One region of the Methylorubrum extorquens genome, then DNA from elsewhere that is predicted to be linked to it. Evidence: riboswitches for the same ligand, from Rfam matches in the RefSeq annotation. Region 1 holds a riboswitch; the other holds the start of a gene.

Region 1 (3,537 bases):
GGATGCTGTTCGACAAGGTGCCCTTCATCGAGAACTTCATCGACAACCTCGCCCTGGTGCAGTTCAACCACCGCCTCTTCGCCTATCTCGTGGTGCTGGCGGCCATCGCCCACGCGGTCCAGGCCGCGCTTACGGCGCCCAGAAGCGCCGCGGCGGGCCGGGCGATGGGCGTGGCGGCGCTGGCAACGGCACAGATGGGTCTCGGCATCGCGACCCTGCTCCTGCAGGTGCCGCTCTGGGCGGGTCTGGCGCATCAGGTCTTCGCCATGGCGGTGCTGATCATGGCCACCGTCCATGCCCGCCTCAGCCTCGGCGTGCCCGCCGCCTCCGCGCCCACGGGGGCGGAGGTGCCGATCGGGCTGGAAGCGCTCGCCGGCCGCGGCGCCTGAAACGGCTCCGCGGCATTCCAGTGGTTTGGCGCGAAACCTGCTCGGCGTCCGCGCCCGGTTCATGAAACCGTCGCGATCGGCTTGGATGCTGGGGGAAGGCTCGGAATGGAACCTTGGCCGACTGCGATGCAGCATAGAAAGCGGTGTACCTTGCAGCGCAAAAGGTGGGCTCCAGTCGTCGTCACAGCAATTTCGGTGGAAGACTCTGCCCTCGGTAGTCCGACGATGGAACGACTCGCCGCTCTATAGAATTAAATACCTCGCCAACACAGGAGCAGAGGATGTTTCTGGCCGAGGACGGACGCCCGCTTGCGCTGACATGGAACTACACGCCCAGTGAATTGCGGGCGGACGGTGTAGTCCATATCGCAGGTATCGCCCTCGGGTTTCTCGGCGCGATCTGCTTGATCGCGATGGCAGCCCTCAACCATCTCGGGTGGATCGAACGGGCCTCTCTGCTGGTCTACGCCACCGCGTTGCTGGCGATGCTTGGCGCATCTGCCGCCTACAACATGTGGCCGGTGAGCCCGCGCAAGTGGATCCTGCGCCGTTTCGACCATGCCTTCATCTATCTGATGATCGCCGGCACCTACACGCCGGTGGTGGCGCTGGTCGGCTCCGGCCCCGTCGCCTGGACGCTGCTTGCCCTGATCTGGACGGTCGCCCTCACCGGCATCGCCATCAAGATCCTGATGCCCGGCCGCTGGGACCGGGTCTCGATCGTGCTCTACCTGATGCTCGGCTGGAGCGGCGTCCTCGCCTACGAATCGGTGATCTCGGGGCTCACCCCGTCCGCCCTCTGGCTCCTCGCTATCGGCGGCCTGCTCTACTCGGGCGGCGTGGTCTTCCACGTCTGGCGCAGCCTGCCGTTCCAGAACGCGATCTGGCACGCCTTCGTCCTGGCCGCGACCGCCTGCCATTACGGGACGATCATGGCGAGCGTGCTGCACGCCGGGGCGTGAACGGTCCTGCCTTTCCCGGCACCGGGCTGCGAAGCCGTTGCCACGCGCGATGTCGATGCAGCGCGTGAGCTGGGAACAAGCAAAAACGCGCGAAACCCGGCCGAAGGCCGACGGCGCCTGAATGCTCAGGCCGGCTCGGAGATGCTGCTGCCCTCGCCTAGGGTGTCGGAGGCGCGCTCGACGGCGCTGATCGCATCGAGCAGGTGCTGCACGCTGCGCTCCACCTCGATCCGGGGCCGGTCCATGCCGGCCGCCCGCGCCACCAGCCCTTCAAGCTGATCGAGAACGTCCAGGAGGTCGCCCGCGACAGCCGCAACGTCGCAGCCGGAGCGGACCGGCGTGGCGGGGGCAGGGGGGCGGCGGAAAGGGACGACCGTGCTCATCGCCATCGTGTGTCGCGAAAAGGCGGGCGCGTGGCCACCCGCCGACCGGGCGTCATCCACACCCAAGCCGCAGCGCGGGGTCGCCAAAGGAGGCTTCCCGGCTCAATTGGTGAGTTTTTCGTCGAAACCGTGGCTCGAATCCGCGGCAATCGGTCAAGCTTTCCCGCCGTGACACCGGGCCAGTTCCGAAACAAAAAATCTTTCCTCCGAATCGGCCCGTTCCGGCGATGCATTGACAAGGATCGCGCCGAAGCAGAGGCTGGAATCGTTCCGAGGGGGGCCCCGTATGGGGCTGAGAGTGGGCAGGCGCCCTGACCCTTGAACCTGATCCGGCTCGTACCGGCGGAGGGACGGGAACCAGTGGCCGCTGCTCACAAGCAGCATCGGCCAGCCGCACCATCGTCGGGACCACGGGTCGCCTCCCCTATCAGGAGCGACAGCGATGAACGCACCCGTCCGTCCCAAAGATCTTCCCAACGGCAATCCCGCCAGCGTGACCACCGGCCCCGTGCAGGGCTCGCGCAAGGTCTATGCCGAGGCGCCCGGCCGCCCCGACATCCGCGTGCCCTACCGGGAGATCGCCCTCTCCGACCCGAAGGAGGAGCCGGTGCGGGTCTACGACCCGTCGGGCCCCTACACCGAGACCGATGCGGGCATCGATCTCGAGAAGGGTCTGGCCCCGGTCCGCGAGCCGTGGATCGTCGGGCGCGGCTACGCCGCCGTGAAGCCGCGTGAGGTGAAGCCGGAGGACAACGGCTTTGCCGCCGCCGACAAGCTCGTGGCGCCGTGCCCCGCCGAGCGTACGATCCGCCGGGCTGAGCCGGGGCAGCTGGTCACGCAATACGAGTTCGCCCGCGCCGGGATCATCACGGAAGAGATGATCTACGTGGCGCATCGCGAGAATGCCTGCCGCGCGCAGATGCTGGAGCGCGCCGAGGCCGCGCTCGCCGACGGCGAGAGCTACGGCGCGGCGGTGCCGCCCTTCATCACGCCCGAATTCGTCCGCGACGAGGTGGCCCGCGGGCGGGCCATCATCCCGGCCAACATCAACCACCTCGAACTCGAGCCGATGGCGATCGGCCGCAACTTCCTCGTCAAGATCAACGCCAACATCGGCAACTCCGCCGTCACGTCGTCGGCTGCCGAGGAGGTCGAAAAACTGGTCTGGTCGATCCGCTGGGGTGCGGACACGGTCATGGACCTCTCGACGGGCCGCAACATCCACAACATCCGCTCGTGGATCGTGCGCAACTCGCCCGTGCCGATCGGCACCGTGCCGATCTATCAGGCGCTGGAGAAAGTCGGCGGCGACCCGCTGAAGCTCGATTGGGAGGTGTTCAAGGACACGCTTATCGAGCAGGCCGAGCAGGGCATCGACTACTTTACGATCCATGCCGGCGTGCGGCTGGCCCACGTGCCGCTCACCGCGCGGCGCACCACCGGCATCGTATCGCGCGGCGGCTCGATCATGGCGCGGTGGTGCCTCGCCGGGCACCGCGAGTCGTTCCTTTACGAGCGGTTCGACGAAATCTGCGACATCATGCGGGCCTACGACGTGTCGTTCTCGCTCGGCGACGGCCTGCGCCCCGGCTCCATCGCGGATGCCAACGACGCGGCCCAATTCGCCGAACTGGAGACGCTCGGCGAACTCACCAAGATCGCCTGGGACAAGGGCTGCCAGACCATGATCGAGGGCCCCGGCCACGTGCCGATGCACAAGATCAAGATCAACATGGAGAAGCAGCTGACTGAGTGCGGCGAGGCGCCGTTCTACACGCTCGGCCCGCTGACCACCGACATCGC
Region 2 (3,537 bases), 3.9 Mb from region 1:
CATCCTTGCCCATCACGTCCTGGCCCCAGTGCGACTGGCTGACGGGACCGACATAGACCTCGTCGATCTGGTAGCCGGTGCGGTTGACGAGGGTGAAATCCTGCTTGCCCTGAGCCAGGGTAAGGCTTGGTGCGAGCGCCGCGGTGGCCAGAAGGGTGAGGCTGAAAGCGGTTCTCAACATGTCGGGTCGTCCTGGCGCCGATCGATCGGCGGGTCCGGCAGGCATCCTCCTGCCACGCTTCCGCCTTAGCGCAGGGGCCTGCGCTGTGCATTGCCGTGTCGCTTCGATGACTTGATCCAGCGTCCCAATCTCGGTCATGCTGGCTCACCTTGCCCGGCCTTCCGCGTCACGATGCGGTCACGCTCGTCCCCCAGGCTTCGAGCGTGCCGGGCGCTCGTCGTCCACCATGGGCTCAAAGCGCCGTTCGTGCCCCGCGCGAAGCCTTGCTTTGAGCACTCGAGAACCCACCTGTCCCCGATGCGAGACGCCGACGCACCGAAACCAACGCCGACGGCTCTCGCCGACGGATCGGAAGCCGAGGACGTCCCGTTCGGGGCTCTGCAACGCTGCGTTGGCATCCGCGATTGGCTGCTCGGTGAAGGTGCCCGGTTGCCCAAGGCCGACGACCTGCTTGCGGGGCTCGCCGAGCGCCTCAACGCGATCGGCGTGCCGATCGACCGGGCCTCCACGGCCATCGACACGCTTCATTCCGAGTATTCCGGCGTCGGCCGCGTCTGGACCCGCGGCGCCGGATCGACCGTGCGCCTGTTTCCCCACGGCGAGGTCTCCGCGAAGGCCTACCAAGCGAGCCCGTTCTCCACCGTGCACGAATCCGGCGAGTGGCTGAGCCTCGATCTCGCGGAGACCGCCGAGGACGCCTACGCGATCGTCCCGGAGCTGAAGGCCGACGGCTACACGCACTACCTCGTGGCGCCCCTGATCTTCACCAACGGCAACAAGAACGGCATCACCTTCGCCACGCGCGCGGAGGACGGCTTCCGCGATGAGGATATCGCGATCCTGCGCTTCGTCATGCCCGCGCTCGCCGCGGTGATGGAGATGCGCATTCTCAACAAGCAGCTCGATACGGTGCTGCGCATCTATGTCGGCGACGAGCCGCACCGCGCGATCCTCTCGGGCGACATCCGGCGCGGGCAGGTGCGCCGCATCCGCTCGGCGATCCTGTTCGCGGATATGCGCGACTACACGCGCCTGTCCGCCAACCGGACGCCGGAGGGCGCGGTCGATCTCCTGAACGCGTTCTTCGACTGTCTCGTGCCGCCGATCGAGCGGGAGGGCGGCGAGGTGCTGAAGTATCTCGGCGACGGGCTGCTCGCGATCTTCCGCGAATCGGGAGACGACCTCGGTGGCGCGGCCAAGAGTGCGCTCACGGCAGCGGAGGCGGCGTTGGCGGCTCTTGCCGAAGCGAACGCGGTCGGGCGCTTCGGCCTCGGCGAGCGGGTGGTCGATGCCGGCATCGCCCTGCATCATGGCGAGGCGGCCTACGGCAATGTCGGTTCCGGCACGCGGCTCGATTTCACCGTGATCGGCCGCGACGTGAACCTCGCGAGCCGCCTCGCGCGGCTCAACCGGACGCTTCAGGAGCCGCTCCTGATGTCGAAGCCGTTCGTGGACTTCCTGTGGGGCGACCCCGAACCGCTCGGAAGCCACGACCTCGACGGGTTCGACGAGCCGATGGCGGTGTACCGCCCTGGCCGGAGACGAGCGGCGAAGGCCGCTGCGGAATAAATCGTCAACGAACGCAAGCCAAGCGTTCGCGTGCGTCCGCCGTCCGGTGTGAGTCGTAGATTGATTTGCCCCATCCCCGGCCCGGTAGGGATTGACCGCGCGCCCGGCGGGGCCCACATCCGAAGTGTTCCAGGGAGATCCCCGACAAGGGGCTGAGAAACCGCTATCGCCGTCGCCGGCAGCGCGGAAATCCTTCGAACCTGATCCGGCTCATACCGGCGTAGGGATTGGACCTGATGGGGCGCTCATGCGAGCGGACCCGCTTCTATCGAAGCACATGGTGCCAGTTCCTGCGGGCAGACCCGCGGAAGGCACGTTTTCGATGTCAGACCTGCTGACCTCCCCGATCGGCCAGCGCCGGAGCCTCACGATGCGACCGCGCCCGGCGGAGTTGCCGCAGCGTGCCGACGTCGCCGTGGTGGGCGCGGGGCTGATCGGCCTGTCGATCGCGTGGCGGCTGGCGCAAACCGGCCGCTCGGTGGCCGTGGTGGAGCGCGGGAGCATCGGCAGCGGTGCGAGCCTTGCCGCGACCGGTATGCTGGCACCTGCTGCCGAGCACGAGCCGGGCTCCGATCTGCTGTTGCCGCTGGCGCTCGAATCGCTGCGCCGCTGGCCGGATTTTCGCGACGCGCTCCAGGCGGCGTCTGGCCGCGAAATCGATTACCGCGCGGACGGCACCCTCGTGATCGCCATCGGCCGCGACGAAGTGGAGCGTCTGCGCTTCCGTCACGATCTGCAGCGCCGCTCGGGTGTCGCCGCCGAGTGGCTGTCCGGCCCGGAGGTGCGTGCGCGTGAGCCGCTGCTGCGCCCCAACGTCACCGCCGGCATCCTCTGCCCCCTCGACGCGCAGGTCGACCCACGGCTCGTGATGGACGCGCTGCTCGGCGCCTGCGAGGCGGCTGGCGTCGTCATCAGCGAGGGTGTCGCGGTCGAGGGGCTGGAGCGCCGGGGCGGGCGCGTCACCGGCCTGCACGCCGCCGGCCGCACGCTGGCCGCAGACACGGTGATCCTGTCTGCCGGCGCTTGGAGCGGGGAAGCGAGCCTGCTTCCCGGCGACCTCGCCGTGCCGGTCCGGCCGCTCAAGGGGCAGTCGCTGGCGCTGCGCACGACCAAGCGCACCGGCACCCTCTCCCGCATGGTCTGGACCGACGCGGTGCATATGGCCCCGAAAAGCGACGGGCATCTCATCGTTGGCGCCACGGTGGAGGATTGCGGTTTCACCAGCGGCGTCACCGCGGGCGGGTTGTTCGCCTTGCTGGAGGGCGCACGGCGGGTTCTGCCCGGTATCGAGGAAATGGCGATCGACGCGGTTTGGAGCGGCTTCCGTCCGACCTCGGACGATGACGCGCCGATCATCGAGGAGGCCGCTCCCGGCCTCGTCGTCGCCACCGGCCATCACCGCAACGGCTACCTGCTCGCCCCGGCGACCGCCGACGCCGTGGCGACCCTCCTCACCGAGGGCACGCTGCCGGACTTCGCCCGCGGTTTTGGCCGGGCGCGCTTCTCGTCATCGATGCAAACCGCAGGGAGGGCCGTGGCATGAGGCTGACCGTCAACGGTGAGACCTGCGAGCGCGAGGCGACCGACCTCGCCGTCCTGTTCGCGGCGGAGGCCGAGGAGCGGGGCATCGAGAGTGCCGAGGGAATCGCCATCGCCGTCAACGGCCGCGTGGTGCGCAAGGGGGCCTGGGCCGAGACGTCACTCAACGAGGGCGACCGGATCGAGATCGTCCGCGCCATGCAGGGAGGCTGACCATGAACCATCACGACACCACCCTCGCCCAGACC

Evidence for each region. A riboswitch is a leader RNA that binds a small molecule or an ion and turns the genes downstream of it on or off. The one in region 1 is predicted to bind thiamine pyrophosphate.
Region 2: linked by a shared signal. The riboswitch ahead of thiO (glycine oxidase ThiO) and the one ahead of thiC (phosphomethylpyrimidine synthase ThiC) in region 1 are both predicted to bind thiamine pyrophosphate.

What each region holds. Positions count from the first base shown of each region.
Region 1 is NZ_JALJXF010000001.1:4,342,062-4,345,598, forward strand. Features, by position in the region: gene J2W78_RS20270 (COX15/CtaA family protein) at 1-389, shown strand, start outside; gene trhA (PAQR family membrane homeostasis protein TrhA) at 671-1,351, shown strand; gene J2W78_RS20280 (hypothetical protein) at 1,477-1,740, opposite strand; TPP riboswitch at 1,998-2,102, shown strand; gene thiC (phosphomethylpyrimidine synthase ThiC) at 2,177-3,537, shown strand, end outside.
Region 2 is NZ_JALJXF010000001.1:413,179-416,715, forward strand. Features, by position in the region: gene J2W78_RS02020 (hypothetical protein) at 1-181, opposite strand, end outside; gene J2W78_RS02025 (adenylate/guanylate cyclase domain-containing protein) at 479-1,750, shown strand; TPP riboswitch at 1,873-1,995, shown strand; gene thiO (glycine oxidase ThiO) at 2,073-3,293, shown strand; gene thiS (sulfur carrier protein ThiS) at 3,290-3,502, shown strand; gene J2W78_RS02040 (thiazole synthase) at 3,505-3,537, shown strand, end outside.